DNA from 2 places in the Halomonas sp. BMC6 genome. Region 2 is predicted to be linked to the other one. Evidence: predicted binding sites of a transcription regulator. Region 2 holds the regulator's gene; the other holds the start of a gene.
What was found. The regulator sigma-54, encoded in region 2, starts transcription at its own class of promoters, with help from an activator protein. The targets are predictions, from matches to a motif close to TGGCACNNNNNTTGCTNT.
Positions count from the first base shown of each region.

Region 1 (15,269 bases), 1.6 Mb from region 2:
ACCCCGCCCCTCTGCCACCTGCCCCAGTGCTTTCTCAATCAATACCGATGAGCACACCATTTGCGTCGATGGCCATGCCGTTGAATTGACCGAACGCGAGTACCGTCTGGCCACGCTTTTCTTTTCCAAAGTGGGTGAGCTGTTGAGCCGTGCTCATTTACTGGAATTGGTTTGGGGCATCAAAGGCGATGTCTCGACACGCACGGTGGATACCCATGTCAGCCGTTTGCGCCGCAAATTAGAGCTGGATGGACGGCACGGACTGCGACTTCGCAGCGTCTACCAATCGGGCTACCGAATGGAAGTGTGCAGCATCTCTACCGTAGAGCAAGCGGCCAATTGACATAAAAAAGCCGACCTTGCGGTCGGCCAAAAGCTGATGAGAGTCTGCAGACTGGCAAATTGCCTGCAGCGATGCCTGGGGAAGGCATCGCCAAAACGCTGATTTAAGCGGCTTGGCGATGCCCTCTCAGGGCGCTAACACCGATCGAAGACGATCCCTTCTGTGCATGACGCCCTTTGCGAGAGTAGCTGCCTTTGCCTTTCTTAGGCGTTTGCTGCTGCATTTTGAACATGGGCGTACGTAATTGTGCCTTTAGCGCGTTATTGCGAACCTTATGCTGTTTCACACTGTACTCCTGGTTTATTAAGAGACGCTTAATAAGGCGGCGTGTGTTAGCCGCCGCCCTTAGGAACACCCGCTGCGCCAACAGTTCCCGTTGCCGAAGCGGTTTTACGATAGCGTTTTCCTAATGACCTAACGGCTGGTCGTCCCACTGTGGAGCAAAATCGGGATTTGCAATACGCTCATGGCGATCCAGTTCAGCAATCTGCGCCATTTCTGACTCGCTCAGGGTAAGTTTGAAGGCATCGATGTTGCTTTGAATGTTACGCGCCTTAGTGGACGACGGAATGGTCAGGTAGCCCAGTTGATGGATCCACGCCAAGGTCACTTGCGCCGGGTTGGCCCCATGTGCATCCGCAATGCGCTGCAGCGCAGGCTCTTCGAGCACTTTACCTACGGCAAGCGGCATAAAGGCCGTCACTTTGATGCCCAGCTTCTCGCAGTGCTGCACTAAGCGGCGATTTTGTAGAAACGGGTGAACCTCGATCTGGTTCGTAAAGATCTCACCTTCGCCTAAGATATCCACCGCTTCATCGAGCTGTGCAATGGTAAAGTTCGACACGCCGATATGGTGCGCTTTGCCCGCCTGCTTCACTTCTTTCAAAGCGGTTAAGTAGTCTGCCATGGGCACCGCATCGTTCGGCGACGGCCAGTGGATAAGCAGCAGATCCACATAGTCGGTGCCCAGCTTTTCCAGGCTTTCATCGACGCTGGCCTTCAGCGCGGCGGGTTCGAGCTTGTCGAACCACACTTTCGTGGTCAGAAAAATCTCTTCACGGGGAACACCGCTAGAGGCAATCGCTTTGCCAACGCCCGCTTCGTTATCGTAAAACTGAGCGGTATCGATATGGCGGTAACCTGCCTCCAGGGCCGCGTGTATGCTCTTCGTTAACGTATCGCCTTCCAAACGAAAAGTACCAAAACCGGGGTTCGGAGCGTCGTTGTGCATCCCTTCTCTCCTTTGCTTCATTTGATAGCGTGTTAATGAATATGGGGAGAGCATTCTGGGACTTCAACCCTGGCTTTTAACATTTTTTCGTAAAAAAACGACATCCGCCATCAGGCCTGCTGGCAAGGCAGCGCTTTTGCGCCCGTCGCAGCTGGGCTATGGGCCACCATACTGACCACACTGCCCACCATGATGAGGCAGGGCGATGGCAGCGGTTGAGCGGCGAGGCGTTCGGGCATATCGGCTAGCGTGCCTACCAAAGACTGCTGCTCGGGCTGGCTGGCGTTGGCCACCAGCATGATAGGCCACGTATCGGGCAGGCCCGCTTGGCGAAGGCCGTGGCAAATGGCGGCCACTTTGGAGAGCCCCATGTAGAACACCAGGGTCTCATCTTGACGCGCCAGCGACGCCCAGTCCGGCATACCGCCTTCCCGGCATAGCTGCGCCGTAATAAAACGTACCTGCTGGGCGTGGCCGCGATCGGTAAGCGAAATCCCCATCCCCGCCGCCGCCGCAGAGGCGGCGGTAATACCCGGCACAATCTCGGCGGGCAGCCCGGACTCGGCCAGAGCCGCTAGCTCTTCGCCCATGCGCCCAAACACGCCAGGATCGCCGCCCTTCAAGCGCACTACCGATTTGCCTGCCTGGGCCAGGGAGACGATCAGCTCACCAATCTCCGCCTGAGGCATGCTGTGATGGCCGCTGGCTTTACCAACATAGTAGCGCTCGGTGCCCGGAGGAATAAGCCCTAGCACTTCGTCTCCAACAAGGCGGTCATACACCACTGCGTCTGCCTGCATCAGCAACCGCGCGGCTTTCAGCGTCAGCAGCTCCACATCGCCGCTGCCCGCGCCGACCAAATAGACGGTGCCTGGGTGGCACTCACCGCTTAACGGCAAGCGCAAGCGCGTGGCGGTATCGCGACTAAATGGCGCCCACGCCCGCTGACCCAAGCGCCACAGCGCTTCAGGCCACTTCTGTGTTAGCTGTTTGCTTAGCGCGCGCATGGGGCCGCTCCTCTTCAAGTATCGCTTTTAGTTCGGGTAGGCAGCTGCCGCACTGGGTGCCGCAGGCCAGTCGTGCGCCTAACGCTTCAACGCTGGTATCGCCCGCATGAATCGCTTTCACAATGCTGGCTTGGCCAACCTGGTGGCAGCTGCACACCACGGGGCCTGTATCCACGGCACCATCGTCGCACCCGGCCAGCAGGCGTCTACGGTGCTGTGTCTCCAGGGTAGCGTCATTGAAGCGCGCTTCAAGCCAGGCAAGCCCGTGCAGTTCGTCGGGTGATCCCACCATCAACCACCAGCGTAGCCGCCCGTTCACTACGCCCGCTGCGCGCAGCCTACCCGTTGCCGGGTCGTCACACCACAAAGAGACAGGCACGCCGCACCACGCTTCCACCTGCGCCAGCCAATCATTGATCGGCTGGCTATCCGCTAGCTGCCAACGGGTGCAGCTTGCCATCGGAATTCGCGCCCAGTAGTCGCTGCGACACCAGGGCGATGGTGGCGTATCCAATTCGTTGGCTAGCAGCAGCGTCGCCTGCCAAGCAACGGGAAGCTTGCTCACCGCCACCGCCCCTTGCTTGGCTTCCGGCTGCCCGGAGAGCGGGTCGGTATACCCTTGAATCAGTGCACCGCTGCGGCCCTGCTTGGTAAAGCAGTCGGTCCAGTGCATCGGCACGAACACTTCGCCTCGGCGCTGGGCGTTGGAGACCCGCACCCGCCCACGGTACTCCCCGGCGGCAGCGGTCAACTTAGCCAAGCCCTGATCCTTAACGCCTGCCTGAGCAGCATCGTCTGGGTGCAGCTCAATGAACGGTTCGGCGCGGTGGTTCATCAAACGCGGCGAACGGGCGGTACGCGTCATGGTGTGCCATTGATCCCGCACGCGGCCGGTATTCAAGCGCAGCGGGTAGTCGTCGCTCAGCGGCTGCGCCGGTGGGCGCGGAGTAATCGGAAGCAGTTTGGCTCGGCCATTCGCCGTAGCAAACCGGCCATCTTCGAACAGCCTTGCCGTGCCGCGAGGAGCCTGCTGAGTCACGGGCCACTGGATCGGTGCGAGCGCATCATAAGCCGCTTGGCCCAGACCTGCCAGCCCTGAGATATCGAACAGTCGCTGGGTATCGCCGCTATTCTCATAGCCAGAGAGGCGCGCGTGCTCATCGAAAATCTCCCACGGGTGGGTATAGTCAAACGCTTCCCCCACGCCCAAGCGTTTTGCCACTTCACAGAGTATCCACCAGTCGTGCTTCGCCTCGCCGGGGGGAGGCAGCATCCCCCGCTGGCGGGAAATTCGCCGCTCTGAGTTGGTCACCGTGCCATCTTTCTCCGACCAACCCGACGCGGGCAGCACGATATCCGCAAAGGGCAGCAGGTCGGTATTGGCGACGCACTCCGAGACAATTACCAGCGGGCATTTTGCCAGCGCGCGGCGCACTTTCTCCCCGTCCGGCATGCTTACCGCCGGATTGGTCGCCATCACCCACAGGGCGGTAATCTCACCACGCTCGATGGCATCAAAGAGCTCTACCGCCTTGTAACCCGGGGCGTCAGGCAGTGCCGGGGTTAAGTGCTCAGTAGCCCAAAAGCGGCTGACTAATTCACGAGCGCCCGGCGTGTGATAGTCCATATGCGCCGCCAGTTGATTGGCCAACCCACCCACTTCGCGCCCGCCCATGGCGTTGGGCTGCCCTGTGATTGAAAACGGCCCCGCCCCCGGCAGGCCGATTTTCCCACCCGCTAAGTGGCAGTTGATAATCGCGTTGCACTTATCGGTACCGCTGGAGGATTGATTCACCCCCTGGGAGTAGAGCGTGACCACGTGCAGCTGGCTGGCAAACCAGTAATAGAAAGTTTCCAGACGTTCAGGGTCCACATCACACTCGCGGGCAACGGCTTCCACGCTGCCTGCACTCTGCCTGGCAGTGCTCAGCGCGTCATCTATCCCCTCGGTGTGGCGTTCTAGGTACACGCTATCCAAGCGATTGTGGGCGTCCATCCACGCCAACAGCCCGTTAAACAGGTAAGCATCGCTGCCCGGACGAATGCCCAAATAGAGATCGGCAATTTCGCAGGTGTCGGTCACTCGCGGGTCGATCACCACGACCCGCATGAGCGGGTTGCGCTCTTTGGCCACCTTCAAACGCTGATAGAGCACCGGATGATTCCAGGCAAGGTTAGACCCTACCAGTACCACCAGCTCTGCCTCTTCTAGGTCTTCATAGCTGCAAGGCACCGCATCGGCACCAAAGGCGCGCTTGTAGCCCGCCACGGCGGACGCCATGCAGAGACGCGAGTTGGTATCCAGGTGAGGAGTGCCCAAGAAGCCTTTAAACAGCTTGTTGGCAACGTAATAATCTTCGGTTAATAACTGGCCCGATAAATATGCCGCCACCGACTGCGGGCCATGGGCACTGCGCTGCGCCTGCAAGCGTTCGGCGATGGTGGTGAGCGCCTGCTCCCAAGAGACCTCCTGGCCGTCCACGCGCGGCTTCAGCAAGCGCCCCTGCTCGCCCAAGGTTTCGTGCAGCGCGGTGCCTTTTACGCACAGGCGGCCATAGTTGACTGGGTGCTCGCGGTCTCCTTCGACGGCGATGAGCTGCTCGTTCTCCAGCGTGGCGGTAACGCCGCAGCCGACGCCGCAGTAGGGGCAGGTGGTTCGGGCGAGCCGATTGGCCTGTGGCATGGCAGTTTCCTCCGGCGTTAAAAAGCAAAAAGCGCCCAAGCTAGCCTCGAAAGAAGCCTGCCTGGACGCCGTTGTCTCAGGGGCACCGCTTACCGGGTGCCATACTCATCAGTGATTTGCTGCAGTTGGTATTGTTCGACGCAATTAGTCGTTGTAATCGTTATGGGCAAAGACCCTGCACTGAGCCGTTGTTGCTTGTTACCAGAATAACTGCAAACCCTGCGCCCTGGCCGCTAAATAATCATAAAAATGTTTTAAAAACATACTCTTAAAAAACACCTCATAGCCCTATCGCTTGCCAAAACGCTGACCCTTGACCGATAAGCGTTTGAAGAGAGTGCACCAGCCGCCTCCAAAGCACCAAAATAGGGCAAGCCTAGTAAACCGTTAGCGGCCTGCCGCCTCCTCAAAAACGCTTAATACGCTGATTATGCTGAATTAAATCCACCGACGGCAAAAGCTGGCGGGTTTTTTGCTCACCATAAGATAAGACAGTTCGGCAGCCAACGGCGGTTGCTGTGCGTTATCAACGACGCCAACGGGCAACGACGCCCCTGATACTCCCTTCTTGATAGGGCTGTGTCAGGGGCGTTTTTTATTTGCTGAACATTATGCTTCAACCACAGGAGCTACCTATGGAAACCGCTTCCCGGTGCTCACCGAACGAACACCTCGTCATTATTGGTAACGGCATGGCTTGCCACCGTTTACTTGAAGCGCTGGTTAACCATCCGCAGCGCCCACGCCGTATCACAGTGGTGGGTGAGGAGCCGGTACCTGCCTATAACCGCATTTTGCTCTCTCCTTTACTGGCGGGCGAACTGGCGCCTGAGGCGCTCACTCTGCAAGACGCCGCCTGGTACGCCGATAACGACATCACACTGACGCTTGGCGACCGCGTGACCTCCATTGACCGCGAACGCCGCCTGCTCCTCACGCATCGCGGCGACATCTTAAGCTATGACCGATTAGTGATGGCCACTGGCTCGCGCCCCACGCTGCCAGCGGTGCCTGGCATCACGCTTGACGGTGTTCATACGTTTCGTGACCTGCGCGATGCCGACGCCTTAGAAGCCATTGCTCAGCAAGGCGGCAACGCCGTGGTGATTGGCGGCGGCTTACTTGGATTGGAAGCCGCTGAAGGGCTGCGCAAACGCGGCGGTAGCGCGCTCACCGTCAGCGTTCTGCAGCGCAGCGGGCGGTTGATGAATCGCCAGCTAGACACCACCGCCGCCCAATTGCTGGAAGCCACGCTGCGCGAGCGCGGCATCATCATTGAAACCGGCGCATCGCTTGCTGCCTTGGAGGATAACGGCCAAGGGCAGGTGCAGTCGGTCACACTGAGCGATGGCCGGAAGCTAGCTGCCGACAGCGTGATTGTCGCTGCGGGTATTACCCCCAATGCGGAACTAGGCCAGCAAAGCGGGCTTATGTTTGACCGCGCCATTGTGGTGGATGGGCACCTCACCACCTCAGACGACCACATTTATGCGCTGGGCGAATGCTGCCAGTTCGAGCAGCACACTTACGGGCTGGTGGAACCCATTTGGCGGCAGGTGGAGGTGCTTGCTGCCGTGCTGTGTGGTGAAACGCCAGCGGCATATCAAGAAGCCCCCACGGCCACCAAACTCAAGGTCAGCGGTGTCAGCCTGTTTGCCTTTGGCCCCACCGAGGCCGCCGCCAAGCACGAAGAGCTTCGTTATCAAGACCCGGAAACCGGCGACTACTGCCGCCTGCTGCTCCATCAAGGCCGCTTAATTGGCGCGGTGCTGTATGGCGATACCCGCCACGGCCCCTGGTATTTCGAGCAGGCGCTGGCCGCGACCGACTTAACCGCGTGCCGCCACCTGTTGCTGTTTGGCGCAACCGATGCCCAAACAGCGCTCGATAACCATTTCGATAACCCTCTCGACACCCTGTCATCCCCTTTATCTCTCACCCGTGAGGCGGCTTAGCTATGGTGAATCACACAATGTCTACTCCAACCACGTCTTCCAACAAGCAAAAGCTGATCATTGTCGGCAACGGCATGGTCGGCCACCATTTTGCCGAGCAGCTCGTGGAAAGCGGCGCGCTGGCGGGGTTTGAGGTGACGATGTTTGGCGAAGAGCGCCACCGCGCCTACGACCGCGTGCACTTATCCGAGTACTTTAGCGGCCGCGATGCGGAGTCACTGGCGCTGTGCGATGGCGATTACTACCACACCCACGGCATTCAACTACGCAGCGGCGAAGCGGTCACCGCGATTGACCGCGAACAACAGCTGGTGGTGACCGAACAGGGCCACTACGCCTATGACCAGCTCGTGCTGGCTACCGGCTCCTTTCCCTTTGTGCCGCCCATTCCCGGCAACGACAGCGAAGGATGCTTGGTCTACCGTACGTTGGATGACTTGGATGCCATTCAGGCAGCGGCCAAAAACGCCACCAACGGCGTGGTCGTGGGTGGCGGCTTGCTCGGTTTGGAAGCCGCCAACGCGCTGCGCGGGCTGAACCTGGACACTGCCGTGGTGGAGTTCGCCCCGCGCCTGATGCCCATGCAGGTAGATAGCGAAGGCGGCGAACTGCTGAAAGAGAAAATCGAAGCTCTCGGCGTTCAGGTACTCACCGAGCGGGCCACCCAGCGTATCGAACCCGGCGACACCAGCCGCCTGCGGATGGTCTTCCAAGACGACAAAGTGCTGGAAACCGACCTGATCGTCTTTTCCGCCGGTATTCGCCCGCAGGATACGCTCGCCCGGGAGTGCGGCTTGACCATTGGCGAGCGCGGCGGCGTGGTGATCGATGACCAGTGCCGCACCAACGACCCGAATATCCTCGCCATCGGCGAGGTAGCGCTGTGGAATCAGAGTATCTTTGGCCTCGTGGCACCTGGCTACCAAATGGCCAAAACGGCCGTCGCCACGCTGACGGGGGGCGATACCTGCTTTAGCGGTGCCGATATGAGCACCAAACTAAAACTGCTGGGCGTGGATGTCGGCTCTATTGGCGATGCCCACGGCAATCAAAATCCTGGCGCCCGCATGTTCCGCTACCTCGACCCGCTCACCCAGGTCTACCGCAAACTGGTCGTCACCAGCGACGGTAAGAAGCTGCTGGGGGCCATGCTGGTGGGCGATAACAGTGTGTATGACACGCTGTTGCAGTACTACGCCAACGGCATCGAGCTGCCTAAGGAACCCGCATCGCTCATTCTGCCGCAACAAAGCGGTGCTGCCCCGGCGCTGGGGCCGGATGCCCTGCCGGAAACGGCGATGATCTGCTCCTGTCACAACGTGACGAAAGGCAGCATCTGCAGTGCCATCGACGCGGGCGCGGCTGACCTTGGCAGCGTTAAAGGCGCGACCAAAGCCAGCACCGGCTGCGGCGGCTGTGCGGCGCTGCTCAAAAGCGTGGTGGATCACGAATTAGAGGCCCGCGGCGTCGAAGTGGATAAATCGATCTGTGAGCACTTCTCTTATACCCGCCAAGGGCTTTACGACATCGTGCGTGTCGAAGGCATCAAGACATTCAGCGAGCTAATGGAGAAGCACGGCAATGCCGAGACGCATCGCCTCGGCTGCGATATCTGCAAACCGGCGGTGGCCTCGATTCTCGCCTCCTGCTTCAACGAACCGATTACCGATGCCGCCCACGTGCCGCTGCAGGACACCAACGACACCTTCATGGCCAATATGCAGAAAAACGGCACCTACTCGGTAGTGCCGCGCATTGCGGGCGGTGAAATCACTCCCGATAAGCTGATAGTGCTGGGGCAAGTGGCCCAGAAATACCAGCTCTACACCAAGATTACCGGCGGCCAGCGCATCGACCTGTTCGGCGCACGGCTGGAAGACCTGCCGGCCATTTGGGGCGAACTGATTGAAGCAGGCTTTGAGACGGGCCACGCCTACGGTAAGTCGCTGCGCACGGTGAAATCCTGTGTAGGCAGTACGTGGTGCCGCTACGGCGTGCAGGACAGTGTCGGCATGGCAATTCAGCTTGAGAACCGCTACAAGGGCCTGCGCGCACCGCACAAGATCAAGTTCGGGGTTTCTGGCTGTACCCGCGAGTGCGCCGAAGCGCAGAGCAAAGACATTGGCATTATCGCCACCGAAAACGGCTGGAACCTCTACGTGTGCGGCAACGGCGGTATGCGCCCCCGCCATGCGGAACTCTTCGCCACCGATTTAGATGACGAGCAGCTCTACCGCACTATCGACCGCTTTTTGATGTTCTACGTACGCACCGCCGACCGCTTGCAGCGCACCTCGGTATGGCGGGAAAACCTGGAGGGCGGCCTGGACTACCTGAAAGAGGTGATTCTGGAAGACAGCCTGGGAATCAGCGATGAGCTGGAGCGCCAAATGCAGCACGTGGTGGATAGCTACCAGTGCGAGTGGGCCAACGCCATCAGCGACCCCGAAAAGCTCAAGCGTTTTAGAAGTTTCGTGAACGATGCGCGGCCCGACCCTTCCATCATCATGACTTCCGAGCGCGGCCAGCTACGCCCAGCTTAACCCAGTGACCAAAGAATCGAGGACGACCATGACCGCTACCGCACTCAAACCGACGAACCGCAACGACACTTGGCAGCCGCTCTGCACCAAAGCAGACCTCGTGCCCTTTTCCGGCGTTGCCGCTTGGCTGAACACACCGGAGGGCCCCGCCCAAGTGGCGCTGTTCTATTTGCCCGGCCACGCGCAAGAGCTTTATGCCCTGGATCACTTCGATCCTTTCTCGAAGGCCTATGTGATTGCCCGCGGCATCGTCGGCGATATTAAAGGCAGCCCAGTAGTGGCCTCTCCGATCTACAAGCAGCACTTCCGCCTGGAAGATGGCCAGTGTTTGGAGGAGGATGAGGTACAGCTGCGTACTTGGCGCGTCGCCTTCAAAGGCGATGAAGTGTGGGTGGAAGGCTAGCCGAACGCTTACCTCTAAAACGCCCCCTGCAACGCAAACAGCCGCGCCGCCTATCCAGGCGGCGCGGCTGTTTGAGAGTGACGCTCTTTATTGAACCAAAAACCGAATCAGCGCCTGATTGAACGCCTCTGGGTGAGTCGCGTTAAGCCCATGCGGGCCACCCTCGATCACCTCTAGCGAAGCGTTGGGCAGTAGCTCAGCGGCGCGTTTGCCGCTCACTTCCAGCGGTACGATGCCGTCTGAATCCCCATGGAGGACCAGCGTCGGAATGTCGATCTTGGGTAAATCCTTGCGGAAGTCGGTGTAGCTAAACGCTTTGATGCAGTCGTAGGTCGCTTTGGGAGAGGCGAACGCCGCGATATCGCGGTGATAAAGCCGGTTCGGTTCGCTGATCAGATCGCTCTTGTCGTTGGCGGTAAAGAAGCTCTTGGTGAAGTCATCCAAGAAGGCGATGCGGTCACCCTTCACGCCTTCCAGGAACTGGTGAATCGTGGCATCGTCCAGGCCGCCTTCCGGGTTATCGTCTGTTTTATACAGATACGGCGGCACTGCAGCTGCCAACACCGCTTTATTGACACGCTCGGTGCCGTAGCTCGACAAATAGCGCGCGACTTCGCCGCCGCCCATGGAGAAGCCCACCAGGGTCGCGTCGTTGAGATCCAGCGCGTCCAGCAGCTTTTTCAAATCAGAAGCGAGGGTATCGTAGTCGTAACCGCCATCCGCTTGGGTCGAACGGCCAAAACCACGGCGGTCATAGGTCACCACCTTGTAGCCCGCCTCCACTAGCGCAGGCACCTGCTGCTCCCAAGAGCGGCCACTCAGCGGCCAACCGTGAATCAGTACGACCGGTTTACCTGCCCCGTGAACCTCGTAATAAATCTCAACCGGTGTGCCCTGCTCCGTCCCTGCATTCAGAAATGGCATCGCATCAACCTCCTGGTTTGGCGTTTACGGAAAACGTCATTCAAGGCTAGTACAACGTGTTGTGAGCTGCCAAACCACGCTACGAGGCCGGAGAGTATTCAAACACCCAGCAATCTTTAAGCTCCCCTTTCACCCGGGAGTAGCAAGACAATCGCTGTTGGGCAACAAACCCGCCTCTTGTCAGCACGCGCTGGGAGGCCATGTTGTCCACCGCAACCACCGCCGCCAACTGTGTGACGCCATACACGCAGCGAGCTTCCGCCAATAAGCGTTTCAGCGCGTGTTGCGCAATCCCCCGGCCGCCAGCGCTTCGCGCAATCCGATACCCCACCCGCGCCTGATCATCAACAATATTGCGTAAATTCGCGCGCCCCACGATGACGCCCCGCTCACGGATGATGAGTGGATTCATCTTGCGCTGTGCGTTGAGCGCTAAACAATCGATGATGTGCTTAGCCACCCCTTGCGGCGTGTAAAAGCACTCCGGCCTAGCCTCAATATGCTGCTCGAACCACGCACGCTCTGCGCGTTCGAAACGCAGCAGCTCAACGGCATCTTCGGGCGTTAGCAAATGAAAGGTGACGTCTTTGGCATGGCGCATCTCCACATCCCTCCTTGGGTGCAGTGCGGGGTTCACCCCTTAGGGGGTCATAAATCACTGACATTGCCTACCGTGATGTTGCTATGCTTGCCAGCCTCTTGATTCGGTAGGCATGGGAGCCATACGTTCGTGAAGACAGAATCCAGTACGTTAGCCTTTTCCGCCTTCATGGCGCTGCTCATTGGCTGTGCCGGTATCGTGGCCACCTTGGCCTCGAACTCCCAGGCCATCCTATTGGATGGCTTGTTCAATCTTATCTACTTTAGCGTAGCGCTGGTGACCATCAAGGTCAGCAAGCTTGCCAGCCGCCCGGATAGCGAGTCGTACCCCTTTGGCTACAGCTACTTCGAGTCGCTGGTTAATTTATGCAAAGGTTTGCTGATTTTGGGGGTATCGATCTTCGCGCTGGTGGATGCCGTGGCGGCGCTGCTGACTGGCGGGCGGGAAATTTCAGCGGGGCTTGCGGTGATTTATGCGCTGTTTGCGACCGTCGCCTGCTCACTGACGGCTTGGGTCATGCACCGTAGCCAGCGCCATGTCAGTAGCCCCTTGGTGGCCGCCGACAAACTAAACTGGCTGGTCAACAGTGTGATTTCAGGGGCCGTACTAGCGGCTTTTTGCTTCGTGATGCTGTTTGAACGCCTCGGCTGGCAAGCTGTGTTGCCCTATGTGGATTCCGTATTGGTGATTGCGGTGGTGGTCCTTTGCCTGGGGGTGCCCGTGCGCATGGCGTCGCAAGCGTTAAGAGAGCTGCTCAACAAAACCCCGGAAGAAGCCGTCGCTGAACCAGTGCGCCAAGCCGTTGCCCGTGGCCTTGCCGATATCGATACCCTGGAAGTGCGCGTGCGTATGGTGCGCCCCGGCCGCCTGCTTTACGTTATCGTCCACGTGGTACTCCCCAAAGAGCTGCCCGAAGCGACCCTGGCAAACCAAGACGCGCTGCGTCAGCGCATCGATGAAGAAGTGCGCCGCTACTACTCGCCCGTGGTGTGCGACGTGGTGTTCACCGCTGACAACCGCTGGGCAGCGCCCTCTTGTGGGCTGCTGGTGGAGAAATCCGCTAGCTAACCCCTGACACGTAAAGAGCGGCTCGAAGGCCGCTCTTTACTCGCTTACCGGTCTACCGGTTTCTCTTCTTTTACCGGCCACACATCCTCATCCACCAGCTCTGGATTTTTAAGTATGGCGGGATCGAACAGCGGCTCCTCGATGCCCTGGCGACGCTGGCGCTCGTAATCCTTCAACACCGAGACCGCAATCGGGGCCATCAAGAGAATGGCAAACAGGTTGGTGGTGGCCATTAGCCCCATGGCTAGGTCGGCAAAGTCCCAGACCACGCTGAGTTCGGCAACAGAACCTAGCAATACCATGGCGAGGATAATGATCTTGAACACACCGACCGCTTTTTTGGCACGGCGGCGGAACAGGTACTCAATGTTCACTGACGAGAACGAGAAGTTCGCCAGAATGGAGGTAAAGGCAAAGAACAGGATCGCGATGGCGATAAAGATCTCACCAAAGCCCCCCAGGTGATCCACCATGGCATCCTGGGTCAACTGGATCCCTTCGATGCTCTCCCCCGGCGACTCGGACAGCAGCCGCTCGTACACACCGGAGAGCAGAATCACCACCGCTGTGCAGCTACAAATCACGATGGTATCGACAAAGACCCCAAAGGATTGCACCAGCCCTTGGGCCGCTGGGTGCTTCACGGTGGCCTGTGCTGCCGCATTGGGGGTCGAGCCCATACCGGCTTCGTTAGAGAAAAGACCGCGCTTGATGCCGTTTTCCATGGCGGCCTTAATGGCGTAACCCGCCGCGCCACCGACCGCCGGGCCTAAGCCAAAGGCACTCATGACGATCAGTGACAGCATGTCGGGCACGGCGGAGAGGTTGGCAAACAGAATCCATAGCGCCACCAGCAGATAGGCAATCGCCATCACCGGCACGATCTTCTCGGCCGTACGTGCTACCGATTTCAGGCCGCCATAGATGACGACACCGGCCAGTGCCGCAATCACCACGCCGGTCACCCAGTTGGGAATGCCAAAGGCGCCGCTCATGCCTTGGGCAATGGTATTGGATTGCGCCGCGTTGAACGCCAGCCCGTAGGCAATGATCAAGAACACCGCAAACAGCGACCCCAGCCAGCGCCAGCCCAGACAGCGCTCGATATAGAACGCAGGACCACCGCGAAAGACGCCATCTTCGTTGCGATGCTTATAGACCTGAGCCAGCGTCGATTCGATAAACGAGGTCGCAAACCCTACCAGGGCCGTCACCCACATCCAAAAAATCGCCCCTGGCCCGCCGATCCACAGCGCTAAAGCAACCCCCGCCAAATTACCGGTTCCGACCCGTGCGGCCATGGAAGTCGCGAACGCCTGAAAACCACTAATGCCATCCCCTGCCCCGCGGGCGGTAAAGGTCACGTGGGCCATGTGCCGAAACAGACGAAACTGCATCCCGCGCGTCATGATCGTGAACAGCAGGCCTGCACCCAGCAACAGGTACACCAGAATGTAGCTCCAGATAAAGTTGCTGACGGGCATCATAACGGCATAAAGGCCGTCACGAAGTGGCCCTAGCACCGTTTCTAATATTTCCATCGCCTATCACTCCCTGTGGTTGTATGAGCAACTGTTATCGTCACAGGTAGGAGTGTAGCTAGGTTATAGAGCAGCGCGTCATTTCAGCCCTTATTCGCCCACCGTGACTACCCAATTAGGTCGAAACAGCGGCGGCGAAAACTCCTCTGGATAACCGCCCGGATTGGCGATAACGCGCGTGCCGCTGTGCCGTGTATCTACCGGCTCGTGAACGTGGCCGTGAATCCACAAATCCATCTTGCCCATCAGCTGCGGGAGGTGGGAGGCAAAGGCGGGCGAGAGCGCGTCGCCTATGTACTGCTCGGGAATGCAACCGTGCAGTGGGGCATGATGGCTCACCACGACGCGCGGTCCATCGACAGGCTGTTGAAGCTCGCGACTCAACCACTCCAGCGCCTCACGGTGGATGTCTTGGCTGGCTTGGGGCGTGAATACTTGGCCGGGAGCCGTGGTAATGATGCGAAAATCGGGCATATAGCGCAGCGCTTTTGCTTCGGTCTCTGAGGGGTTACGGGTGGGGTCGTCGGCATAGAGCGCAAAATCTGTCCAGAGCGTCGTGCCGTAAAAGCGTACTCCGCCAATGGTCACGCTGCGATTATCCAGCAGCTCGATATCATACCGAGCGGCTTCTAGCGCTAACTCTTGGCGCAGCAGCGGCATGCAGGTGCCGTAGAACTCATGGTTGCCCGGCACGTAGAGAATCGGCAGGTCGGGAAACTGCTGCCGCGCCCATGCCAGCCCCTCTGCTCTGCGATGAATATCCCCTGCCAACACCACCACATCTGCCTCGGCAGGCGGCAGCTCGCGGTGTCCGTCAAAATGTTCTAAATGAAGATCGGATAAGACTCTTAAGCGCATAGAACGTCTCTCATGGTACTCACACGAGCCTGGGCTTGAGCCATTAATAGGCAAGGCGAGCGATAAATTGGCGGGCAAACTCGACCACCACGGCTTCGGCTTCCCGGTGAGG
Region 1 covers NZ_CAXNSH010000001.1:1,575,762-1,591,030, reverse strand. Annotated here, with positions in the region: gene AB6K10_RS07555 (response regulator transcription factor) at 1-343, shown strand, start outside; gene arfA (alternative ribosome rescue factor ArfA) at 447-629, opposite strand; gene dkgB (2,5-didehydrogluconate reductase DkgB) at 750-1,574, opposite strand; gene cobA (uroporphyrinogen-III C-methyltransferase) at 1,685-2,581, opposite strand; gene AB6K10_RS07535 (nitrate reductase) at 2,541-5,264, opposite strand; gene AB6K10_RS07530 (FAD-dependent oxidoreductase) at 5,900-7,219, shown strand; gene nirB (nitrite reductase large subunit NirB) at 7,237-9,762, shown strand; gene nirD (nitrite reductase small subunit NirD) at 9,791-10,165, shown strand; gene AB6K10_RS07515 (alpha/beta fold hydrolase) at 10,253-11,089, opposite strand; gene AB6K10_RS07510 (GNAT family N-acetyltransferase) at 11,169-11,690, opposite strand; gene AB6K10_RS07505 (cation diffusion facilitator family transporter) at 11,820-12,758, shown strand; gene AB6K10_RS07500 (alanine/glycine:cation symporter family protein) at 12,803-14,299, opposite strand; gene AB6K10_RS07495 (metallophosphoesterase) at 14,390-15,157, opposite strand; gene AB6K10_RS07490 (alpha/beta hydrolase) at 15,201-15,269, opposite strand, start outside.
Region 1: a site for sigma-54 is predicted at 5,474-5,491, ahead of AB6K10_RS07535 (nitrate reductase). Genes of this name have one in related genera too.

Region 2 (15,269 bases):
CGAACTTAGTGGCCACACGGCGGCGCGCTTTGGCAGGCGGCTGCCCGGTCACGCCTGCCGTCATCAGCTTGCATCGAGCAATGTCCAGATCGAGCGGCTCGTAAAGACCTTCCGCGCCGTGCTCCAACAGCACGTCTTTACCGGCGATACCCACATCTGCCGCGCCTAACTGTACGTAGGTGGGCACGTCGGTGGCGCGAATGATCACCAGCTTGACATCGGGCAAGTTGGTATCGAACAGCAACTTGCGGCTTTTGCTCAAGTCTTCGGCGGGCGTAATGCCCGCATCTGCCAGCAAGGGCAGCGTTTCATCCAAAATACGCCCTTTGGAAAGGGCCAAAATCAGTTGCTTACTCATGGTCTAAGGCCAGTGTTGTCCGCGTGGCTTAGCCGGGAATACGGCGAATCTTCGCCCCCAGCAGCTGTAATTTTTCCTCGATACACTCGTAGCCACGATCAATATGGTAGATACGATCGACCAGCGTCTCCCCTTCGGCCATCATGGCCGCAATGACCAGCGATGCGGAAGCACGAAGGTCCGTGGCCATGACCGGAGCGCCAGAAAGCTTATCAACGCCCTTGATCAACGCAGCATTACCCTCTAGTACGATGTTCGCGCCCATACGGTTCAGCTCTTGCACGTGCATGAAGCGGTTTTCGAAGATCGTCTCAACGACTCGTGAGTGTCCTTCGGCAACAGCGTTCATGGCGACGAACTGCGCCTGCATGTCAGTGGGGAACGCGGGGTAAGGCGCCGTGCGGATATTGACCGCTTTAGGGCGTTTGCCGTGCATGTCCAGCGAAATCCAATCGTCACCGCTGTCGATATCGGCGCCCGCCTCTTCCAGCTTGGCGAGCACCGCTTCCAAAATATCGGCCCGCGTGCGCTTTACTTTCACTCGCCCACCTGTCATAGCGGCGGCCACCAAGAAGGTGCCCGTCTCGATACGGTCGGGCATGACATCGTGCTCACAGCCGTGCAGTGAGGCGACGCCATCGATGACGATGGTGTCTGTTCCGTGACCACGGATCTTCGCGCCCATCTTGATCAGGCACTCGGCCAGATCGACGACCTCAGGCTCACGGGCGGCGTTTTCGAGAATGGTACGCCCCTCTGCCAACGTTGCAGCCATCAGCAGGTTTTCCGTACCGGTCACGGTCACAGTGTCGAAAAAGATCGTCGCACCTTTCAAGCGACCGTCGACACGGGCACGAATGTAGCCCGACTCGACATGAATCTCCGCGCCCATGGCCTCCAGACCACGCAGGTGAAGGTCCACGGGGCGAGAGCCGATGGCGCAGCCGCCTGGCAGCGAGACATCCGCCTTGCCAAAGTGAGCCAACAGCGGGCCGAGCACCAGAATGGAAGCGCGCATTTTCTTCACGAGCTCGTAGGGTGCATGACACTGGGTCACCTGAGAACCATCCAACTGGATGCTCATCTTCTCGCCCATCACCGGCTCGACGCCCATCCGCCCGAGCAGCTCTAGCGTGGTGGTAATATCCTGCAAATGCGGCAAATTACCGATGACCACCGGACCATCTGCCAATAGGCTCGCACACAAAATGGGAAGCGCCGCATTTTTTGCGCCGCTTGCCCACACTTCGCCATCGACCGAGCCATTGCCCGTAATAATGAGTTTATCCATGGAGCGGCCGTTACTGAGCGTTTTCCGCCGCAGTTTGCCACTGCGTCGGAGTAAACGTTTTGATACTGATAGCGTGCAGTGCGCCCGACGCGATCTCTTCGCTGAGCGCGGCGTAAACGAGCTGCTGACGCTTCACTGGAGAAAGACCTTCAAAGGCTTCACCAACCGCAATCACCTGAAAATTGCAGCCTTCACCCTGGATGTGGAACTCACACCCATCGATGCGGGATTCAAGCAGTGCTTTTACCTCGTTGGGTTGCATGAGACAGGAAACTCCTTTGGGGTCGTTGAAATGGTAAGCAATAGGGAGACATGATAAAGAAAAGCAGCTCACTTGGCGATGCTGAGCCACGCCGCCAATGAAGAGAGCAGCCGTAGGCTGCTCTTGGGGTTGCGCATATCAGGCAGAGACGTCTCGAGCGGTCAGTGCGTCCAGCTCTGCCAGAGACGCCAACCGCTGCAGTGGCGGCGACAATACGATGGACCGCACCGTGATCTGAAGCGCTTGGCAAGCACGCAGCCACTCGAACAGAACGCTAAGCGCCACGCTGCTTGCTTTGCTGATTTGCGCAAAATCCAAACGCACTGATGAACGCTCGAATTCACGCAGCCACTGAACGCCCCGAGCGGCCACGTCGGCGGCGGCACTCATGACCAAATCGCCCGCGACCAGCAGCGTATCGTCCTGCACGGACAGCGTCACCTCTGAGCGAGAGAGGAGCGATGTCACGCGTCGCCTCCCTGCTCCAGCTCATCGACGCCGATTTCGGGTGCCCAACCGCGGATGACCGCATCGTAGTCACGGTTATTGTCACGCATGGCCTGATCGAACTGGTTGCGGAAGGTCAGCCCCAGATTGATGCCGTTGACGATCACGTTCACCACGCGCCACTGGCCATCAGACAGACGCAGGCTGTAGCTCACCGGATACACTTGACCATTGCTCGCCACGATTTCCATATCCACACTGGCTTGATCGTCATAGCGTTGTCCGCGCTGCTCGCTCAATACGCGCAGCTCATCATAATCAAACGTCACCAAACCACGGGTGTACGTGTCGATGAGCGTTTGACGAAACACGGTGGCAAACTGACTCCGCTGTTCCGGCGTTGCGTTGCGGAAATAGCTCCCCATCACACTGGCACCGATATAGCGAAAATCTGCTACGTCATCGAGACTCTCGTTCACCAGCGCCTTCAGTTCATCCAGGTTGTTGGCGTAATACTCCTTCTTGCCATCGATTTGACTCATGAAGGATTCGATGTTGTCACGAATCATCTCTTCGGGAGATTGGGTTTGCGCCTGAGCCAGCAGCGGTGCCAGCATGAGCAGAGCGGCCAACGCAACGCGCTGAACGAAAGCAAAATAAACGTTGAACATCATCTCGACCTCTTGAATGAAGATAACGGATGGCAGCTAGTTGCTGACCATATTGGATACGAATTGCTGAATAAGTTCTTCCAACACCAGTGCGGACTGGGTATCGCGGATGACGTCACCCTCCTCCAGCACCTCTGGCGCACCGCCAACGCTGAGCCCTATGTACTGCTCTCCCAGCAGGCCGGCCGTCAAAATGGCGGCGGTGGTATCTTGGGAAAGCTGACCCTCCAGCTCACTATCCAGGCTGAGGATGACGCGCGCGTCGTACCACTCCGTATCCAGCTCGATGGCCTCTACCCGGCCTACCGTAACGCCTGCCATGGTGACCCGTGCGCGCGGCTTCAAACCGCCGATGTTGGCAAAATTGGCCTCCAGGCGAAACGTGTCGGAGGGCGCCGATAGCGTCAAACCGCTGACACGCAGGCCAAGAAACACTAGCCCAACGATGCCGGCCAACATAAAGAGACCAACGCCAAACTCTACGGTTTTGCTGCGTTTCATGAGACTACTCCACCCTTAAAGGCCGCCGAACATGACGGCGGTTAAAACGAAATCCAGCCCGAGCACGGCCAGCGAGGAGTACACCACCGTGCGTGTGGTGGCGCGGGAAACCCCCTCCGAGGTCGGCACTAGGTCATATCCTTGAAACACGGCAATCCAGGTCACGACGAGGGCAAAGACCACGCTTTTGATCATGCCGTTACCGATGTCATCGAAAAACGACACGCTGGCTTGCATGTTGCTCCAGTACGAGCCTTCGAAAACGCCCAGCCACTCGACGCCCACCAAGTAGCCGCCCCAAATACCCACAACGCTAAAACCGACGGTCAGAATGGGCAGCGCGACGAAGCCCGCCCAAAGCCTGGGAGCCACAACACGCCGCAGCGGGTCGACACCAATCATTTCCATACTGGTGAGCTGCTCGGTGGCTTTCATCAAGCCAATTTCGGCGGTCAAGGCAGACCCTGCCCGTCCAGCAAAGAGCAGCGCCGCAACCACTGGAGCAAGTTCACGCAGCAGTGAGAGGGCGACCATTTGGCCCAATGCCTCCTCAGCACCGAAATCCACCAAAATGGTATACCCCTGCAGCGCCAGCACCATGCCAATGAAAAGCCCCGACACCAACACGATGGCCAGCGACAAGACGCCCACGAAGTGCATTTGGCGTAGCCAAAGCGACCATCCCTCCCGCGACGGCACCCCTACGGCCGACTGCACTAGAAACACCGTGGCGCGTCCTAGCGCTTCGACCACGTCGCACCCTTTGCGCCCCAGGCGGGTCACTCGCGCCGCGTAGTGAGAAAATTTGGACTGCATCTACCCTGCCTTTATTGCTAAATCGTGGCCGAGGATATCCCGATAGAGCGTCTCTGCAGGATAGTGAAACGGTACCGGGCCATCTGGTTCGCCGTGCATGAACTGGCTGACCCGAGGGTCCTGATTCGTCTCCAGCGTGCTTGGGGAGCCGTGAGCCACCACCTGCCCATCGGCGATCAAGTAGAGGTAATCCGCGATACTCAACGTCTCTTTGATATCGTGAGAGACCACTACCGATGTCAGCGACAGCGCCTGATTGAGCCGCTTGATCAACTGCACCAGCACGCCCATGGAAATGGGGTCCTGGCCGACGAACGGCTCGTCGTAAAGAATCAGTTCGGGGTCCAGCGCTACGGCACGCGCTAGCGCTACCCGACGCGCCATCCCTCCAGACAGTTCGGCAGGCGTTAAGTGCCTCGCGCCCCGCAGTCCTACCGCTTGGAGTTTTAGTAGCACCAGGTCGCGAATCATCGCGTCTGGCAAATCCGTATGAACACGTAGCGGAAAGGCCACGTTTTCGAAAACGTCCAGATCCGAAAACAGGGCCCCGCTTTGAAACAGCATGCCCATGCGCTTGCGCAGTGCGAACAGCGCTTTACGTGACAGCCGGTGTACATCCTGCCCATCGATCAAGATCCGACCACGATCGGGCGTCAGCTGGCCACCGATGAGCTTCAAGAGTGTCGTTTTACCCGTACCGCTTGGCCCCATGATGGCCGTTACTTGACCGCGAGGGATGGTCATACTCACACCGCGAAAGATCTCGCTTTCACCGCGAGAAAAGTAGACGTCTTCGACCTGTATGAAGGGAACATCCGTCATGTGCTGATTGACCTTCATCGTTGATGCCAGAACGCGTCAGTATAAACCGACAAGTCACGGGGCAGTTTAAAAAACAGTGTTTTCGAAATATTATCGAACATCGTATCTTAACGCTACTCTCAGTAACAGCGGCGCAAATGATTACTACGCCAACCTTTTTTACGGCGTATGCATCGCCACGGGGCTGGTGAGTTTGCCACGCTTTAGCTAAATAGCGCCGCAAGATGTTATTCTTACTTGCTACCTATTCACTTTATGAAAACGAGACATGCCATGGGCCAGCCACTCTCTACACCCAGCCAACTGCGTGAAAGTGCGCTGCGAACGCTGCAAATTGAGCAAGCGGCCATCGGCGGCCTTCAGGCCAAACTGGACGAACAGTTCGATCACGCCTGCCAGCTCATCCTCGCCTGTCAAGGCCGGGTGGTCGTCACCGGCATGGGCAAGTCAGGACACATCGCGGGCAAACTTGCTGCGACGCTGGCGAGTACCGGCACGCCCGCCTTTTTCGTACACCCAGGTGAAGCCAGTCACGGCGACTTGGGCATGATTACCCGTACCGATGTAGTACTCGCGCTCTCCAACTCCGGCGAAACCGCCGAAGTGACGGCGCTCCTACCACTTCTTAAAAGGCTTGGCACCCCGCTGGTCAGCATGACCGGGCGCCCAGGCTCTACCCTTGCCCGCCACGCCGATGCCCATTTAGACAGCGGCGTGGAACGCGAGGCGTGCCCACTGGACCTCGCGCCTACTAGCTCAACCACGGCGGCACTGGCTCTTGGCGACGCTCTGGCCGTTGCCCTACTCGAAGCACGCGGCTTTACCGCCGAGGATTTTGCGCTGTCCCATCCGGGTGGCAGTCTGGGTAAGCGCCTGCTGTTGCGGGTGCGTGACCTAATGCACGATGGCTCAAGGCTTCCCCAGGTCGCTTTGGGAAGCCCGCTACGCGATGCACTATTGGAGATCACGCGCCAAGGGCTGGGGTTCACTTGCGTCATCGACAGCGAAGGCCGTTTGGCGGGCGTCTATACCGATGGCGACCTTCGGCGCACATTAGATCAATTTCATGACCTGCGCGACGTGCGCGTCGACGATGTCATGACGCGCCCAGGCAAACGTATCGGCCCTGACGTACTGGCTGCCGAGGCCGTTCGTATTATGGAAGATAGCCGGATAACCGCGCTCGCTGTCGTCGACGAGCAGCAGCGCCCCATCGGCGCGCTACATATGCACGATCTGCTAGCCAGCGGTGTGATTTAACTGCGTGATAACGCTTTTCGCCATGGATGTTAAGGAGGCTATATGGCCCTACCCGATGCACTACTCGACCGACTTCGCCGTGTAAAACTCCTCGCGCTAGACGTAGATGGCGTCTTGACGGATGGCCGCCTCTACTTTCAGGCGGACGGCATCGAAATCAAAGCGTTTCACACCCAAGACGGGCATGGTTTGAAACTGCTCAAGCGGGTCGGCATTCACGTGGCACTGATTACCGGACGCGATTCGCCCATGGTCAGCCAGCGCGCGGCGGCGCTCGGCATTAGCCACGTTCACCAAGGCTGCGAAGATAAGCTCACGACGCTTCGCGCGCTTTGCCAACGACTGGATATCACCCTCGAGCAGGTGGCCTACTGCGGTGATGACCTGCCTGACCTCGCTCCCATCAAGCGCTGCGGCGTCGGCATCACGGTCCCCAATGCGCCTGATTACATGCACACCCATGCCGATTGGATCACGGAACGGCTAGGCGGCCACGGCGCGGTACGTGAAATTTGCGATACGCTGCTCACTTCGCAAGGGCACTGGGATGCCGTGCTCGACACGTATCTTCACAGGCACTCGTGATGGGTCTCAGAGTCAGAAAACGGGTGTGGATCACGGCGATGGTCGTGGCCCTGGGCGGACTGCTGGTCTGGCTGGACCCGCGCGGCCCGCAAGAGGGTGAGATCGATCAGGAGGCCCGTGCCCAGGAGCCTGGGCATGTGTTGGAGAACGCCGAAATTACCCTGTTTGGCGAGACAGGCGCTATCCAGCAGTCGCTGGTCACGCCTCGACTGGTCCATACGCCTCAAACGGCCATGACCGATGTCATGTCGCCGCGCGCGACGCTGTTCGACAGCGAACAGCGGGAGTGGCTGGCCACGGCAGACACCGGCACCTTGAATACCGATTCCCAGGCCCTGACGCTAAGAGGGTCTGCCCGGCTACTGGCTCCCGAAGAGGGCTGGCAGCTCGACACGCAGCAATTAAACTACGATGGCGTGACGCGCCATGCCTGGAGCGATACGCCCGTGCTGTTGCAGCAGCCGCCGCAGCGCATGGAAGCCTCCCGCATGGACGTTTGGCTCGATGACAGCCAAGTCCGCCTGACCAATAACGTGCGCGGCGTCCACCCGCCTGCCACTCGTAACCCTGAGGAGTCGCGATGAACGCCTCTCTCCGCACTGCACTCTTTGCGTTAACCCTACCCCTCGCCACGGCGGCCATGGCACAAAGCCAAGCCCCCATCGAGGTCGAAGCCGACCGCCTGGACCTCGACCAGCGCGCTGGCACCGCTGTTTACTCAGGCAACGTGGACATTCGCCAGGGCGAGATGCAACTGCGCGGCGAACGCGTCGAAATTCAGCGCAACGACTCAGGCGAGCTGTCACGCGCCATTGCCACGGGTGAGCGCGCCTACCTGCGCAATCAGCTCGAAGATCAAGAAACCCCCATGGAGGGCTGGGCGCGTCGTATCGTTTACCATGTCGCCGAACGCCGTGTCGAACTGATCGACCAAGCCGAACTGACACAGCAAGGCGACCGTTTCCAAGGGGGGCGTTTGGAGTACTTCATCGACCAGGAAGTGGTGCAAGCACGCTCCGACGTGAGCGGTAGCGACAACCAGCGCATTCGCATGACTCTTCAGCCCGAACAATAGGGAGCGGCCACGTGGCAGCATCAACCTCTGCAGATTCCGCACCTGTCAAAACGCTCTACGCCCATCACCTAGCGAAGAGCTACAAACGCCGTCGGGTCGTGAAAGATATCAACCTGGAAATCGCTCAGGGTAGCGTCGTCGGCCTGCTGGGGCCCAACGGGGCGGGTAAAACCACGTCGTTTTACATGATCGTTGGACTGGTCAAATCCGATGCCGGTAGCGTCGGTATCGACGACGTCGACCTGACCCATGCGCCCATGCACGAGCGCGCCATGGCCGGGATTGGCTACCTTCCCCAGGAAGCCTCCATTTTCCGCAAGCTCTCGGTGGCCGATAACATCATGGCGATTCTCGAGACGCGCAAAGCGCTGGACCGCAGCGCTCGGGAAGCACGCCTCGAGTCACTGCTCGAAGATTTCCATATTACCCACATTCGCGACAACCTGGGCATGAGCCTCTCAGGGGGCGAGCGCCGCCGAGTGGAGATCGCTCGCTCACTCGCTACCGAGCCCGCATTCATTCTGCTCGACGAGCCGTTTGCCGGGGTCGACCCTATTTCAGTGGGTGAAATCAAAACCATCATTCGCGCACTGAAAAAACGCCACATCGGCGTCTTGATCACTGACCATAACGTGCGCGAAACCCTGGATATTTGTGACATTGCCTACATCGTTGGCGACGGCCATATCATCGCCAGTGGAAACGCCCAGGAGATCCTCAATAACCAGAAGGTTCGTGATGTCTATCTAGGCGCAGACTTCCGCCTCTAAACTCTGGCCTGACCAAACTTTTCTTTTAGTGGCATGCTTATTGCACTTGCACAGAGTCATAACTCGCTCTAGGGTGGAGCTTTCTGATTAACGAGTGGTTCTCAGATGGTCATGAAAGCTTCTCTCCAATTGCGTATCGGCACACAGCTGACCATGACACCTCAGCTGCAGCAGGCCATTGCCCTGCTACAGCTCTCAACGCTGGACCTCCGTCAAGAAATTCAGCAAGCGCTGGACGCTAACCCCATGCTCGAACAAGAGGATGAGTTTGGCGAACAGGCTGTTAGCGAGCCTCAAGAGGCCGAGTGGTCGGACAGCATTCCCAACGAACTCTCCGTAGACAGCGACTGGTCGGACACCTACCAAGACATGGGCAGCTTGGGCGGTAGCAGCGAAGGACCCGACTTCGAGCGCCAAGCCGCAGGCCAAAGCCTTCATGGCCATCTGTTATGGCAATTGGCCATGACTGACTTCTCTCCCCGCGACTATGCCATTGCCGAAAGCCTGATCGATGCACTGGATGCCAACGGCTATCTCACTCAACCGCTCAACGACATCCGCGAAGGCCTCAAGGCGCAAGGCCACGACAGCCTGAGCCAGCGTGAAGTAGAAAACACCCTGTTGCGCTTACAACAGTTCGAGCCCACCGGCGTGTTTGCCCGCGACCTGCGCGAGTGCCTGATGCTTCAGCTGGCCGCGCTGCCTGAAGACACCCCGCTATTGATGCCCGCAAAACGCTTGGTGCGTCAGTTTCTCGAAGCCTTGGGCAAAGACGATTTACGGCTACTCAAGCGCCGCCTGAGCCTGGATGACGAGCAGTTGGACGACGTCATCCGTTTAATTCGCAGCCTTGACCCACGCCCAGGCAGCGCCTACGGCGTGACCGACGACAGCTATATTACGCCCGATTTGGTCGTGCGCCATGACAACGAGGGCTGGCACTTAGAGCTCAACCCGGAGGCGCTGCCGCGCCTGCGTATCCAGCCCGATTACGCCAGTTTGATCAAACGCGCCGACAAGAGCCAAGACAACCAGTTCTTGAAAGAGCACCTCCAAGAAGCTCGCTGGCTGATCAAAAGCCTTTCCAGCCGTAATGACACGCTTCTGCGAGTAGGTCGTGAAATCATCGCCCGCCAGATCGGCTTTCTAGAGCACGGCGAAGAGGCCATGAAACCGCTGATCCTGGCCGACATCGCCGAGGCCGTGGAGATGCACGAGTCCACGATCTCCCGTGTGACGACGCAGAAATTCATACATACGCCACGAGGCGTGTTCGAGTTGAAGTACTTCTTCTCGAGCCAAGTCAGCAGCCACGATGGCGGCGATAGCCACTCCAGCACCGCCATTCGTGCACGGATCAAAAAACTGATACAAGAGGAGCCGTCGGGTAAACCGCTCTCCGATAGTCGCCTGGTGACCCTCCTTGAGGAGGGAGGCATCAGCGTTGCCCGGCGTACGGTAGCGAAATATCGCGAGTCAATGGGTATTCCCTCGTCCAGTGAGCGCCGCCGTTTACGTTAGTTAAACGGTAGGGCATGACAAACTCGACGCAGGGGCTTTGCAATAGCGCAAAAAGGGTTACAATCGAAGTACAGCCCGATGGATAAGGAGCACGTCAATGCAAGTAAACATCACTGGTCATCACGTTGAACTGACTGACGCCTTGCGTGACTACGTTAACGAAAAGCTGGAACGCGTCGAACGCCACTACGACAACATCACCACGGTGCAAGTGACCTTATCTGTCGAGAAGGAACGCCAGCAGGCAGCCTGTACGCTGCATGCCGCCGGTGCCGACCTTCATGCCGAAGCCCTCGATAACGACATGTATGCCGCTATCGATGCGCTCGCAGACAAAATCGATCGTCAACTCGTTAAACACAAGGAAAAAGCACAAGCTCGCGCCCAGGGCGCAGGCGTGCGTTAACTCAATGACGTTGGAAACCATCCTCCCCCCGGAGCGCGTGCTCTACGACGTGCCCGGGGGCAGCAAAAAACGGGTGCTGGAGTTTTTCAGCACCTTCATCGCCCAAAACACACCCAGCCTCGATAGCCAAGAAGTGTTTAGCCGCCTGATTGGACGCGAGCGTCTCGGCAGCACGGGAATTGGCAACGGCGTTGCCATCCCCCACGCACGTAGCCCGCACTGTAGCTCGCCCATCGCCGGCTTTTTGAAACTTGCCGAGCCGGTCGATTTCGATGCCATCGATGGCGACCCCGTCGATCTAGTGTTCGTGTTGCTCGTACCCGAAGAGGCGGACGACACGCATCTCGCTCTGCTTGGGCAAGTCGCGACGATCATGAACGATGCGAATACCCGTCAACAGTTACGCAAAGCCAGCAGTCAAAAAGAGTTATTGACCCTAATGACGGCCAAGATACGCGAACAGGCCGCGTAAGATACTCACACGTCCATCACTGTTTATTTCCTACGCTCATACGCCAAGAGAGACGCTATGCAACTGGTGATCATTAGCGGCCGTTCGGGGTCCGGTAAATCTATCGCCTTACAAGCGCTGGAGGATCTTGGCTATTATGCGATCGATAACTTACCTGCCATGCTGCTGGGCTCGCTGATCGATGAGCTGCGCGCTCAAGGCGAACGCACCCGTATTGCCGTTAGCATCGATGCGCGCAACCTCCCCATCGCGCTGGAGCGTCTGCCAGCGCTGTTGGAAGAGCTACGCCAGCGAGACATTCGTTTTCAGGTGATCTATCTAACCACGGACGCACGCATTCTGCTGGAGCGCTACTCCGCCACTCGTCGTCGCCACCCCCTCACTCGCGACAGCGAAATGACGCTGGAAGAGGCGATCAACAAAGAGGAGGAGACGCTACATGAAATACGCGATCTCGCCGATTTATTGATCGATACGTCTCGGCTCTCCGTCCACGATTTGCGCCGCCGCATTACCGATCAAGTGGCCCACCAGCGCCAGCATCAGCTCACGCTCACCTTTGAGTCCTTCGGCTATAAACGCGGCGTTCCGCTGGATGCGGATTTGGTCTTCGACGTACGCTGTCTGCCCAACCCATACTGGGACCCTACCCTTCGGCAATATACTGGCCGCGATGCCAATATCGTCGCTTTCTTGAGCGGTTACCCGGTAGTGGAAGCCATGGCCAGCGATATTCAGGCTTGGTTGGAGAAGTGGTTACCGGCCTACCAAAACAGCCAACGTAGCTACATGACCGTAGCTATCGGCTGCACGGGCGGTCAGCACCGCTCCGTTTACATGGTGGAGCAGCTCGCCCAGCGGCTCGTTAAGCAGACCGGAGAAGTGCAGTTGAGGCATCGCGAACTGGGGCTGCAGTACACGCTGAGCGAAGAGCCCGTGGCGCCAAGCCCCACCACCGCGACCACCCGTACGCCCTAAGCCTTTTTATTCAAAGACCCACTCGGCAAAAAGGAACCAGAGTGCCCGAAAGAACGTTAACCCTTACCAACCAGCGCGGCCTCCATGCCCGCGCGGCCACCAAATTGGTTCAGTGTGGCCAGCAGTTTTCTGCCAGCATCCACGTATACAAGCAGCAGCAAAAAGCCGATGCCGCTAATATCATGTCGCTGCTGATGCTCGCGGCGCCCTGCGGCACCGAACTCACTGTAGCTGCGGAAGGGGAAGACGCCGAACAAGCGCTCGATGCCATCGAAGCGCTGTTCGACGCGCGGTTTGACGAAGACCAGTAACCGACTCCGCGTCAACGATTAGCTGCCAGCGACGGTCATCGCATCCACAAGCCAACTACCCGTGTGAATGCTGCCACGGGTATCCGTGTCATCGCCCACAGCGCTCAGTCCTGCAAACATCTTGTTCAGGTTACCGGCGATCGTGAACTCCTCAATCGGGTACTGAACCTCACCGTTTTCGATCCAAAAACCCGCCGCGCCTCGCGAGTAATCACCGGTCACCCCATTCACCCCCTGGCCCATGAGTTCGGTGACCCAGATACCGCGCCCCATCTGTTTCAAGAGCTCGGCACGCGGTGTCAAAGGAGCCAGCAAGCGTAGGTTACGTGCGCCGCCTGCATTGCCTGTCGAGTGCATGCCTAAACGCCGTGCGCTGTAGGCAGAGAGCATGTAGCTGGCGACCTGCCCCTGATCGATGAAACGATTATTGCGGGTTTGTACCCCCTCGGCATCGAATGGCGAACTCGCCGTCGCCCCCACTTCCATGGGTCGCTCTTCCAATCCAAACCACTCGGGAAAAAGCGGTGTCCCCAGGCGGTCGCATAGAAAGGAGGCTTCGCGGTAAAGCGCTCCGCCTGCCAAAGCACCCATAAGATGACCGATCAGGCCGCTGGCCAGCGTCGGGTCGAACAGCACCGGAAAGGTACCGGTCGGCGGTCGACGCGCGCCCAGTCGCCGTAGCGTACGCGCTGCGGCCTCTTGCCCCACGTCTTCTGGCTGGCGTAAATGGAGCGGATTCCGTGCCGCCGTGTAGTCATAATCACGCTGCATGCCTTGGTCATCCTGAGCGATCAGCATGCAGGAGAGCGAGTGATTGCTGCCTTTCTGAGTCCCCAGAAAGCCGTGGCTATTGGCATAAACGCGCACGCCCTCACCACTTGAAAGCGATGCCCCTTCCGACTGATGGATCCCCTCGACGCGGCGACCTGCCTGCTCACAGCGCAGCGCCAAATCGATGGCCTCCTCCGTCGAGAGCGCCCAAGGGTGATGCACTTTCAAATCGGGCAGCTCGGTGGCCATTAACGCTGCCTCTGCCAGACCGGCGGCGGGGTCTTCGCCCGTATAGCGGGCAATCGCCAGTGCCTTTTCTACCGTGGCACGAATCGAGGCGCTGCTGGCATCGGTAGAAGACGCACTTCCCTTCCGTTTGCCCACGTAAAGCGTCACCGCAATGCCTTGATCCCGGGATAGTTCAACGGTTTCCACCTCGCCCAAACGAACGCTGACACCCATGCCCTGGTCAACGCTGGCGCCCACTTCGGCGGCATCTGCTCCTAGCTGCTTTGCCAGGGCAAGCGCTTCCTCAGCGCGCTGTGTCAGCAGTGCCTGCTGCGCCGATGCATCAAATGCCTGTGCCATTTGGCCTCCTTTTCGCCTGAATCGCGTTGGCGAATCAATGTTGTGGTCGCAGCCTGATATAATGCTGCAAACGAATCTAATCAGTGAGTTCTTATATGCCCAAGCAACGCCCCGAGCCAATCGACATCGACGAACAGGAAGAGCGTCCCAGTAAATCGCAGCTAAAGCGTGAGATGCATGCTTTGCAGGCGCTTGGCGAAACGCTGATTGCCATGAACCCTGCCGAACGCGCCCGCTTCCCCCTGTCGGACGACATGTTGCGTGCCATCGATGAAACCGCCCGCATCCGCTCGCATGAGGGCCGCCGCCGTCATATGCAATACGTTGGCAAGCTCATCCGCAAAGAGGATCTAACGGCCATCCAGGGCGTGTTCGATGCCATCGAGCAGGAAAAAGAGCAGCGCGACCATGCGTTTCATCGCCTCGAGAAGTGGCGGGATCGCATGGTCGACGAGGGCGATGACGCCGTCGATCTGTTCATGGCCGATTACCCCAATGCGGACCGACAAGCGCTGCGCCAACTCGTGCGCAACGCACGCAAAGAGCGCGAGCAGGGCAAGCCACCCACCAGCTCGCGCAAGCTGTTCAAGCACCTGCGCGAGACATTAGCGCTTTAACAGGCCGCTCAAGAAGACTGCGTGCCGCCGACAGTCAGTTCATCCAGTTTCAGGGTGGGCTGACCCACACCGACCGGCACGCCCTGCCCCTCTTTACCACACACGCCAATCCCGGTGTCCATCGCCATGTCATGGCCGATCATCGACACCCGCCCCATGGCCTCAGGCCCGTTGCCGATCAGCGTCGCGCCCTTCACCGGTGCGGTGATCTTGCCATCTTCGATCATGTAAGCTTCGCTGGCCGAAAAGACGAACTTGCCCGACGTGATATCCACCTGGCCGCCACCGAAGCTCACCGCGTAGATGCCCCGCTTGACGCTTTTGATGATATCGGCGGGGTCATCCTGTCCGGCCAGCATCACCGTGTTAGTCATACGCGGCATCGGCAGGTGTGCAAACGACTCGCGACGAGCGTTGCCGGTCGGCGCCATCTTCATCAGGCGTGCGTTCAGCTTATCCTGCATGTAACCCGTCAAAATACCGTCTTCGATCAACGGCGTGTACTGACCGGGCGTGCCCTCGTCGTCCACACTGAGCGCACCACGGCTATCCGGTACCGTCGCATCGTCGACCACCGTGACACCCTTGGCGGCGACCTGTTGTCCCATCCGGCCAGCAAAGGCCGAGCTGCCTTTGCGGTTGAAATCGCCTTCCAAGCCATGGCCAACGGCTTCGTGTAGCAGAATGCCCGGCCAGCCTGCGCCTAACACGACCGGCATCTGCCCGGCCGGTGCATCGATGGCTTCG
Region 2 covers NZ_CAXNSH010000001.1:3,212,628-3,227,896, forward strand. Annotated here, with positions in the region: gene hisG (ATP phosphoribosyltransferase) at 1-358, opposite strand, end outside; gene murA (UDP-N-acetylglucosamine 1-carboxyvinyltransferase) at 387-1,649, opposite strand; gene AB6K10_RS15725 (BolA family protein) at 1,660-1,911, opposite strand; gene AB6K10_RS15730 (lipid asymmetry maintenance protein MlaB) at 2,050-2,379, opposite strand; gene AB6K10_RS15735 (phospholipid-binding protein MlaC) at 2,376-2,975, opposite strand; gene mlaD (outer membrane lipid asymmetry maintenance protein MlaD) at 3,066-3,530, opposite strand; gene mlaE (lipid asymmetry maintenance ABC transporter permease subunit MlaE) at 3,546-4,346, opposite strand; gene AB6K10_RS15750 (ATP-binding cassette domain-containing protein) at 4,347-5,168, opposite strand; gene AB6K10_RS15755 (KpsF/GutQ family sugar-phosphate isomerase) at 5,442-6,428, shown strand; gene AB6K10_RS15760 (HAD family hydrolase) at 6,471-7,013, shown strand; gene lptC (LPS export ABC transporter periplasmic protein LptC) at 7,013-7,597, shown strand; gene lptA (lipopolysaccharide transport periplasmic protein LptA) at 7,594-8,088, shown strand; gene lptB (LPS export ABC transporter ATP-binding protein) at 8,100-8,858, shown strand; gene AB6K10_RS15780 (RNA polymerase factor sigma-54) at 8,964-10,379, shown strand; gene raiA (ribosome-associated translation inhibitor RaiA) at 10,477-10,785, shown strand; gene ptsN (PTS IIA-like nitrogen regulatory protein PtsN) at 10,790-11,257, shown strand; gene rapZ (RNase adapter RapZ) at 11,315-12,235, shown strand; gene AB6K10_RS15800 (HPr family phosphocarrier protein) at 12,277-12,546, shown strand; gene pmbA (metalloprotease PmbA) at 12,565-13,905, opposite strand; gene yjgA (ribosome biogenesis factor YjgA) at 14,001-14,522, shown strand; gene tldD (metalloprotease TldD) at 14,531-15,269, opposite strand, start outside.